DNA from 3 places in the Glutamicibacter sp. TV12E genome. Region 2 is predicted to be linked to each of the others. Evidence: riboswitches for the same ligand, from Rfam matches in the RefSeq annotation. Region 2 holds a riboswitch; each other region holds the start of a gene.
The links. Region 2 has a riboswitch for S-adenosylmethionine ahead of ACT7DV_RS04085 (hypothetical protein). Riboswitches for the same ligand answer to the same signal wherever they lie in the genome.
Positions count from the first base shown of each region.

Region 1: linked by a shared signal. The riboswitch ahead of ACT7DV_RS02270 (O-acetylhomoserine aminocarboxypropyltransferase/cysteine synthase family protein) and the one ahead of ACT7DV_RS04085 (hypothetical protein) in region 2 are both predicted to bind S-adenosylmethionine.
Region 3: linked by a shared signal. The riboswitch ahead of ACT7DV_RS01195 (bifunctional o-acetylhomoserine/o-acetylserine sulfhydrylase) and the one ahead of ACT7DV_RS04085 (hypothetical protein) in region 2 are both predicted to bind S-adenosylmethionine.

Region 1 covers NZ_JBQVVF010000001.1:487,712-490,955, reverse strand. Annotated here, with positions in the region: gene ACT7DV_RS02275 (LysR family transcriptional regulator) at 1-774, shown strand, start outside; SAM riboswitch class I at 1,007-1,097, shown strand; gene ACT7DV_RS02270 (O-acetylhomoserine aminocarboxypropyltransferase/cysteine synthase family protein) at 1,183-2,484, shown strand; gene ACT7DV_RS02265 (cystathionine gamma-synthase) at 2,484-3,244, shown strand, end outside.
Region 2 covers NZ_JBQVVF010000001.1:896,243-899,486, reverse strand. Annotated here, with positions in the region: partial or broken gene acs (acetate--CoA ligase) at 1-1,056, opposite strand, end outside; gene ACT7DV_RS04085 (hypothetical protein) at 1,109-1,360, opposite strand; SAM riboswitch class I at 1,379-1,481, opposite strand; SAM riboswitch class I at 1,749-1,840, shown strand; gene ACT7DV_RS04080 (acyl-CoA dehydrogenase family protein) at 1,857-3,197, shown strand.
Region 3 covers NZ_JBQVVF010000001.1:255,598-258,841, reverse strand. Annotated here, with positions in the region: gene ACT7DV_RS01210 (CPBP family intramembrane glutamic endopeptidase) at 1-531, shown strand, start outside; gene ACT7DV_RS01205 (GNAT family acetyltransferase) at 550-969, shown strand; gene ACT7DV_RS01200 (VOC family protein) at 1,027-1,671, opposite strand; SAM riboswitch class IV at 1,844-1,964, shown strand; gene ACT7DV_RS01195 (bifunctional o-acetylhomoserine/o-acetylserine sulfhydrylase) at 2,055-3,244, shown strand, end outside.

The sequences.
Region 1 (3,244 bases), 410 kb from region 2:
CGCTCGGCCAGGGGAGTGACGCTCACCGCCGAAGGCGCAGAATTCCTTGGCTACGCCCGGCAGGTCCTGGAGCAAGTGGAGTTGCTGGAGCACCGATACCTCGGACGTCCCTCCGCCAGGCGGCTGCTGGGCGTCTCCACCCAGCACTACTCATTTTCGGTGGACGCCTTTGTCCGGATGGTCCAGGCCAGCGGGGCCGAGGAATACCAGTTTTCGCTCCGCGAGACGCGCACCGAAGAAATCATCGAGGACGTGCGCACCCTGCGCAGCGACATCGGGATCCTGTACCGCAACGATTTCAACCGGAAGGTCATCGACAAGCTGCTGCGCGAATCCCGGCTGGTTTTCCACCCGCTGTTCCTCGCCGATCCGCACATCTTCATCTCGCGCAGCAACCCGCTGGCCACCCGGGACCAGGTCACGCTCGAAGACCTCGAAGACCTGCCGCGGCTAACCTTCGACCAGGGCGCGAATAATTCCTTCTACTTCGCCGAGGAGGTGCTCTCCACCCGCTCCAGCCAACGCGAAATCCAGGTCTCTGATCGCGCTACCATCTTCAACCTCATGATCGGCCTGGGCGGGTACACGATCTCCACCGGCATCATCAGCGACGAGCTTGATCCCTCCATCGTCGCCATCCCGCTGGCGATCGAGGAGCGCATCGAGATCGGATGGATCGGCCACGCCGCGATCCCGCTCACCGACCAGGCCCAGCGCTATCTGCAAGAAGTCCGCACCGTGGTCGCCAGCTTCGGCGTCGAGGTGCTCGGCTGAGCCGCCCTAGGCGTAACTCTCGGTCATCGAGCGCCGGTCCATCGTCATAAACTTCAGGCAAAACCCCTACATCACACCGATTCCGCTCAAAAGCTCGCGTCACAAAGTGGTGCCAGCCACCGCGTCATCATGACAACTAGAGGTCATATGAAGCCCGGCGGCCTTGTATGAAGCGCAGGGCTGTTGGCCGCTTGCGCCGTCTGCGAGCCATGGCCAACCATGGAGGAACAACAAACCATCAAGAGCGACTAAGAGATCTGGCTCGTTGACGTCGCAGCAACCATCGGGAAACCGAAAGGTGCTAATGCCAGGAACGATGGAGCAGTTCCGAACGCGCTTTCGCGCTGTGCCTCGTGCCTTTGCACGATGCCTATCGGTGCACTCCCTCGCAGAGAACGAGGAGGAGCCATGAGCCAAGGAACCGACGCGGTCCACGCCGGATACCGCCCGAGCGGAGAATTCCGCCCGATGCTGCCGCCGCTGCACAATTCCGCCGCCTACCAATTCCAATCGCATGCCGAGGCGATCGAGAAGTTCGCGCTGCGCCAGGCCGGCTTCACCTACTCGCGCACCGGCAACCCCACCGTCTCGATCCTCGAACAGCGCGTGGCAGCACTGGAAGGCGGAGCCCACGCGGTGGCCACCGCCACCGGCCAGGCCGCGGTGGCATTGTCCTTGCTGGCCCTGACCCAGGGACCCAAGCACATCGTGGCTTCTTCCTCGCTCTACGGAGGCACCGTGGATCTGTTCACCGACACCTTCGCCGACTTCGGCATCCGCATCAGCTTTGTCGACCAGGCCGATCCTTTGGCTTGGGCTGCGGCCATCGAGGATGACACCCGCGCATTCTTCCTGGAGTCCGTCTCCAACCCGCTGTGCACCGTGGCCGATCTTCCTGCCATCGCGGCCATCGCCCACGAACACAACATCCCGGTGGTCGTGGATAACACCCTGGCCACCCCGCTGAACGTGCGCCCTCTGGACTTCGGCGCCGACATCGTGGTCCACTCAGCCACCAAGGGCCTGGCCGGACACGGTTCGGTACTCGGTGGGATCGTCGTGGACTCGGGGAAATTCGATTTCTCCGACACCGCGCGCTGGCCGCAAATCGCCGCCCCGCGAGTGCGCCTGAACAACACTTCGCTGCTCGAACGCCACGGATCGGCCGCCTACGCGATGCTGGTCCGCTCCAAATTCCTGCACGACCTGGGCCCGACCCTGGCCCCGGCCAGTGCCCAGGGGATCCTCGCCGGAATCGAAACCCTGCCGGTGCGCGCCGCCCATGTGCAGCGCAGCGTCACCACGCTGATCGGTGAACTCCTGGCGCACCCGGGCATCGTGGCCATCCACCACCCGTCGTTGCCCACCCACCCAAGCTACGAGCTGGCCCAGAAGATCACGCCGAAGGGCACCGGCTGCGTGGTGGCCATCGAACTGGCCCACCCGACTTTGGTTTCCCCGGTGATCGATGGGCTCAAATTGATCTCGCTGGCCGCCAATGTGGGGGATACCCGCACCATGATTTCGCACCCGGCCACCATGACCCACTGCCGGCTCTCCGAGCAGCAGCTGGCCGCCGCCGGGCTGAACACTTCCACCCTGCGCCTCTCGGTCGGCTTGGAAGACCCGGCCGACCTGCTCGCAGACCTCACCCAGGCCCTGGATCTGGCATTGGACCAGGCCCTGGCCCCGCAAACCCAAGGAGCATGATGACTGGCTTCAACACCCAGGCCGTCCACGCCGGCCAGCACAAGGACCCGCACACCGGGGCGGTCGTCTCCCCGATCTACCAGACCAGCACCTTCATCCAGGACGGCATCAACGTGCTGCGCTCCGGGCACGAATACTCCCGCGGCTCGAATCCCACCCGCGACAGGTTCCAGGACCAGCTCACCGCGCTGGAAGGCGGGGCCGCCGGATTCGCCTTCGCCTCGGGCATCGCCGCCGAAGACGCGCTGCTGCGCGCGGTGCTCGAACCGGGCGACCACATCATCCTCGGTGCCGACGGCTACGGCGGCACCAACCGGCTGATCTCCAAGCTGCACAGCAAATGGGGGATCACCTCTTCCGCAGTGGAGATCACCAGCCTTGACTCGGTGCGCGCCGCGGTGCGCCCGAACACCGCGCTGCTATGGGTGGAGACCCCCTCCAACCCGCTGCTGGGCATCGCCGATCTGGCCGGATGGGCTGCCATCGCCCGCGAGCACGGCGCCCTGCTGGTGGTGGACAACACCTTCGCCACCCCTTATCTGCAGCGCCCGCTGGATTTCGGCGCCCACGCGGTGGTCCACTCCACCACTAAATACATCGGCGGGCACTCCGATGTGCTCGGCGGCGCGGTCATCGTGGCCGACCAGCTCTTCCGCGGCCAAACCCTGGCCGAAGCCGTGGGCTACCAGCAGTTCGCCGGCGGCGCGGTGGCCGGCCCGCAGGATTCCTACCTGGCCGCCCGCGGGCTGAAAACCCTGGG
Region 2 (3,244 bases):
GTAGTAGCTGGTGACCTTGTAGCGTTCGATGACTTCGAAGTGGCGTCCGGGATGCGGCGCGTTGGGCACGCCTTCATAGATCACCTGGGTGACACCATTGGATAGCGGTCCATAGATCTCATAGGTGTGGGCCGTGACCCATGCCAGGTCCGCGGTGCACCAGTGCACGTCTTTCTCGCGCTGGGACGCATCCGGGTTGGCGAAGAGCATGTTGTAGCTGGCGGCAGCCTGGGTCAGGTAGCCACCGGTGGTGTGCACCAGGCCCTTGGGCTGTCCGGTGGTTCCGGAGGTGTACATGATGAACAGCGGAGTTTCGGAGTCGAAGAACTGCGCCTTATGTTCGATGGGCTGGATGTCGACAACGTCGTGCCACCAGACATCGCGGCCTTCGGTCCACGGGATCTCATCGCCGGTGCGCCGGATGACCAGCACCTTCTCTATTTCATTCTCGCCGGAGACGGCTTCATCGGCATTGTCCTTGACCGGAACCGAAGTGCCTCGGCGGAATTGGCCATCGGTGGTCACCAGCACCTTGGCCTTCGTGTCTTCCACGCGGAACTTCAATGCTTCGGCGGAGAAGCCGCCGAAGACCAGCGAGTGGATGGCTCCGATGCGGGCGCAGGCCAGCGTAATGACGACGGTTTCGATGAGGACCGGCAGGTAGATGACCACGCGGTCGCCCTTGACTACGCCCATGGATTCCAAGGCGTGGGCGGCCTGGCTGATGCGTTCTTGCAGGTTCTTGTAGGTGACGGCCACCCGGTCGCCGGGTTCGCCTTCGAAATACAGTGCGACCTTGTCTCCGCGGCCGGCGGCCACATGCCGGTCGGCGCAGTTCACAGCAGCATTGAGCTTGCCGCCCAGGTACCAGGAGATCTGCGGTCCGCGCTTGGCTTCCGGGTCAGCTGGGAGGATCTGGCTGGTGGTATGCCAACTGGTGTCCCAATCAAGGAGGCGTGCCGCTTCGTCCCAGAATGCCTGGCGTGCTTCCTCCGAGGCAAATGCAGAGGTTGGTGCCGATTCGATGGTCATTACAGAGTATTCCTTGGTGTTTCTATTCGGGGGCTGATTTGGTACTTGATAGTTGGCGCCATCGGGCCCGGGGCTTTTATGGCGCGGCGCTCGGCGATAGCGAGCAGGGCATCGGCAAGTTGACCGAAGAAGGCCAGCTGTCGCTTGTGCCCTGGAGGTTCTTGGCCGAGGCGAATTGCCGGTCTTTGCCCATTGCCCGTTGTGGCTGCGAGCCTGAAAGCGCGGAACGGCGCTGTGCCGTGGTGGCAAATTTGCGCCAGAAATTGACGGGGCCGACATCCAGCACCATGGATGCGGGGGGCCGGGTCTTGCACTCGAGGCTGCGCAAAGCACAGTGCCATGATCATCTCCATCGGTCCTGGCGGTAGCACCGGCCTTTGGGATGTGTCCTCCATAGGTGGTTGCTGCGGCGTCACTGAGCCAGATCTCTCGGCCGCCCGGGATGGTTACACGTCTATTACAGGGTTTCGAAGGAATTGAATGCAAATCTTGCGTAACATGAAAAATCTTCGATAACTGCACCACATGCGCGGGATATTTCGTAATTTATTTCATTGAATGCCCGTTTGATCGATAATGGGCGAATATGGGCAATTCATCTTCGGCATGATGCACCATTAGCTGTTCAACCTGCCGGTCATCCCGGAGCCTCCCAAGGTCGAAATGTGACTTCGCGGCTTGGAAGCACCGGTTTGTTACGGCTACAAATGAATGACAACCCATCCAGAGCGGCTGAGAGATCTGGCTCGACGACGCCGCAGCAACCACCCGAAGAGCGGGACGGTGCTACCGCCAGGACCGATGGAAAGAATTGAGGACTTCTAATGTCATTTGGCGAGTCGCCGAACACCAGCGGTTTGGACTTCAACCAGCTCAGCGATCCTTCGCAGGCGAGCGCCATGGGGCTAGACGACTTCGAGGAGCAGCTTCCCACCCGGCAACTGCTCAAGGTCACTCCCGGCCCCGGCGCAGATGAGCAATACGACCGGCTGGCTGAAATCTTCCGCCCGGTCTTCGCGCAAATCGCCAGCACCGCCAAGGACCGCGATCGCAACCGCGTCCTGCCCTTTGAACAGGTGGGCCTGCTCAACCGTGAACGCTTCGGCGCACTGCGCATCCCCGTGGCCCAGGGCGGGTACGGCGCGCGCCTGGTTGACGTATTCCGCTTGCTCATCGAGCTTTCTGAAGCCGACTCGCATGTCGGCCAGCTGTGGCGCGCGCATATCGCCTTCGTGGAAAACGTGCTGCTCCTTGAGGATCAAGAGCTGCGCAGCAAGTGGATCGGGCGCATCGCAGCCGGCCAGATCGTCGGCAATGCCTATACTGAACGCGGCGGCAACGCCCTGGGCTCCTTGAACACCAAGGCCAGCCAAGTCGATGGCCGCTGGCTGGTGGACGGTGAAAAGTACTACTGCACAGGCACCATTTTTGCCGACTGGACCACTGTGGCCGTGGCGCATCCCGAACTGTCCGGGCGGCAGATCGCGGTGGTTTCCACGCAGCACAGCGGCGTCAAGATCCTCGATGACTGGGATGGCTTCGGCCAGGGACTCACCGGCACCGGCACCACGGAATTCCACCAGGTTCCGGTGGACTCGTTCATGCCGCAGCAGAGCAACGACTCCGAAGCGGCGATCTTCCAGCTGGTGCTCATGGCCGTGCAAGCAGGTATCGCCCGGGCGGCCTTGAATGACCTGCGCCTATCGGTGCAGAATCGCACCCGCATCTTCACCACAGGCACCGGTGTTCCGGTCCACCGCGAGCCGCAGGTCCTGCAACTGGTCGGCGAAGTCTCCGCGGAGTCCTTCGCCGCGGACTCGGTGGTGATCGGTGCCGTCCTTGAAGTCGAGGCAGCCCTGGTAGACCCGGGATTGAATGACGAAGAACGCTATGCGGTTTGCGAGCTGGCCGCCAACCGGGCGCAAACCATCGTCCAGCCGCTGGTCATCGGTGCCACCAGCAAGCTCTTCGACGGGCTGGGCGCCTCTTCGACCAGCGTCATCTGCAACCTGGATCGCCACTGGCGCAATGCCCGGACCATCGCCACCCACAACCCGGCCATTTACAAGGCACGCATTGTGGGGGACTACGAGATCAATGCGGTCCAGCCGCAACGCCTCTCGGTCACTGGCGAGGACAGCAACCATAGAGCCTATGGCGCCTGAACGCCGACTAATTAACTTCACTACCCAACCATGGCAAGGGGAACATC
Region 3 (3,244 bases), 640 kb from region 2:
GTGCTGGCCCTGTATCTGATGAAGCGCAGCCTAGGCGCCGGCGCGAGGGAGATCGGCTTTGACCTGCGCGCGCCGGGCAAGGATGCCCTGTTCGGCGCCGGGCTGTTTTTGGCCATGGGGCTTGGCACCCTGGGCGTCTACGCCGCAGGCCGGGCGCTGGGCATCACCACAGCGATTTCCGCGGCCAACCTGGGGGACTACTGGTGGAGCCTGCCGGTGCTGCTGCTCTCCGCGGTGCGCCATGCGGTGCTAGAAGAAGTGCTGATGCTCGGCTTCCTGTTCAGCTATGCCAGGAAATTGCAGCTGGGGTTGTGGACCACCATCATTGCCTCGGCGGTGATCCGCGGCAGCTACCACCTGTACCAGGGCGCGGGGCCGATGATCGGTAATATGCTCATGGGAGTGGTCTTCGGCTGGGCCTACCACAAGTATGGGCGGGTGATGCCGCTGGTGATCGCGCACTTCCTGCTCGACGCCATCGGCTTTGTCGGATATGCCCTGATCGGGCCGGCGATCGGGATCGGAAGCTAGCGCGGCTAGACTGCAGGAATGAAGATTTCTCAGCTGGCTGCGCAGCAGATTCCCCAAGCCGTTGCGCTCTGGGAGGCCACCGGGCTGACCCGGCCGTGGAACGACCCCTGCGCCGACGCCCGGCGCGCCCTGGAAACCCCGGCTTCAACAGTGCTGGCCATGATCGAGGATGAAGAAGTCATCGCCACCGTGATGGTTGGCCATGATGGGCACCGCGGCTGGCTCTATTATCTGGCCGTGGACCCGCGGCGGCAGGGCACCGGACTGGGCGCCAAGATGGTCCAGGCCGCGAGCGAGTGGCTCGCCCAGCGCGGCGTGCCCAAGGTGCAGCTGATGGTGCGCAATGAAAATACCGCGGTGCGCGGCTTTTATGAGCGGCTGGGATTTGAAGACCAGCACGTCGTGGTCCTGGGCCGGCGACTGGATGCAGGCGCATAAAAAGAGGCAGACGGGGACGCCATTGTCCCCGCCTGCCAGCAGCTTGCTGCGAACCGGCTACAACACTACCGGTCCGTTCTGCGTTTCAAAGGTCACCGACAAGATGCCCGGGGTGCCATTGGGCGCCTGGTAGTCCATGGTCACCGCGCCGAGGTGCACGTTCTGGGGCTGGCCCAGCCATTCCAGGACCCGATCGCGCGACCCGGCGATCGAGATCCCGCTGATCTCCCCGGTCGGCTCCAGGGCCTTGGAAGGATGCAGGTCCTTGGCTTCCTCGTCCCACGAGATCAGGTAGGGGCACTGCGGGTCGGCGATCAGGCCCTTGATGCCGATCTGCTGCCAGGTCAGCTCGCGGCCATCGGGGAATTTGCGGTTGCCCGGAACCGACTTGCGACCCAGGCGGTCTTCGGCGCTGGATAGATCGTCCACCGAAACGCACCAGCCCATCCAGCCGCCGCCGAGTTCCGAACGGGCCCGCACCGCCTGGCCGAAGGGGGCCTTGTCGCTGGCCGGGTGATTCAGCACCTCGACCACTTCGAGGTACTGGCCATGCTTGAGCGGGAAGATGACATTGCGTGTCCCGAACCTGGGATGCACGCCTCCCTTGACGAATTCCAGGCCGAGCGACTCGGAGATTCTTTGCGCGGTTGGCAGCAGCCCATCCGGGCCACAGGCATAACTAACGTGATCTAGCCTCATCATGTGCCCATCATGACAACATGTGACCGCAGTCTCTACTTAGGAGACCCTAAGGTTTTTGGCGGAATCGAATTCCATGCGGCAAAAGCGCCATGGATGTGAAATATGACCGATTGCGACCATTTTGAGGTGCCCGCATTGCAAAAATATTCGGTTTTCGGGCACACTGGAAACAGGTCATGAGTCCCAGTAACAAGCCCCGGCTTACTGGGCGGCAACCCTCCAACCGCGGTGGGGTGCCCCGGGTGAAGACCTGGCCCCCAGATGCACAAGGCAGCTGGGGACAAGCGCGGGTAACCCTGGAAGGCTTCTTGGCGAGGTCTTTCCTCTCGGTGTCTTCTCAGTGGTCTACCCCCAAAGTCGCATGAACTATTTTGGAGGAAACCATGAGCAGCAATTGGTCATTTGAAACCCGTCAGATCCACTCCGGGCAGACCCCGGATCCCGCCACCGGCGCGCGGGCCTTGCCGATCTTCCAGACCACTTCCTTTGTCTTCCCGACCGCGCAGAGCGCTGCCGCGCGCTTCGCGCTGCAGGAACTGGAACCGATCTACACCCGCATCGGCAACCCGACCACCGACGCGGTGGAAACCCGGATCGCCGATCTGGAGGGCGGCGTGGGTGCCCTGCTGCTCTCCTCGGGCCAGGCCGCCACCACCTTCGCGATCCTGAACCTGGCCGAAGCCGGCGACCACCTGGTGGCCAGCCCCAGCCTCTATGGCGGAACCCAGAACCTGCTCAAGCACACGCTCAAGCGCCTGGGCATCGAGGTCACCTTCGTGGCCGACCCGGATAACCTGCAGGACTGGCGCGACGCGGTCCGCCCGAACACCAAGGCCTTCTTCGGCGAAACCATTTCCAACCCGCGCCAGGACGTGCTGGACATCGAGGAAGTCGCCAAGATCGCCCACGAAAATGGCGTGCCGCTGCTGGTGGACAACACCCTGGCCACCCCGTACCTGATCCGCCCGATCGAATTCGGCGCCGACATCGTCATCCACTCGGCCACCAAGTTCCTGGGCGGGCACGGCAATGCGATCGCCGGGGTGATCGTGGACTCGGGCAACTTCGACTTCGCCCAGGACCCGCAGCGCTTCCCGGGCTTCAACACCCCGGACGAGTCCTACAACGGCCTGGTGTTCGCCCGCGATCTGGGCGTGAACGGCATTCTCGGCGCCAATCTGGCCTACATCCTCAAGGCGCGCGTGCAGCTGCTGCGCGACCTGGGCGCCTCGGTCTCCCCATTCAATGCCTTCCTGATCGCCCAGGGGCTGGAAACCCTGTCCCTGCGCATCCAGCGCCATGGCGAAAATGCGCGCGAGGCCGCCAGCTGGCTCGAAGCCCGCGCCGAGGTGCAGAAGGTCGCCTATGCCGGCCTGGCCTCCTCGCCATGGTTCGAGCGCGCCAAGAAGTACAGCGATCACGGCGCCGGCTCGATCATCGCCTTCGAACTGGCAGGCGGCGCGGCGGCCGGCCAGGCGTTTGTGGACGCGCTTGAGCTGCACTCCCACGTGGCCAACATCGGCGATGTCCGCTCGCTGGCCATCCACCCGGCCTCCACCACCCATGCGCAGCT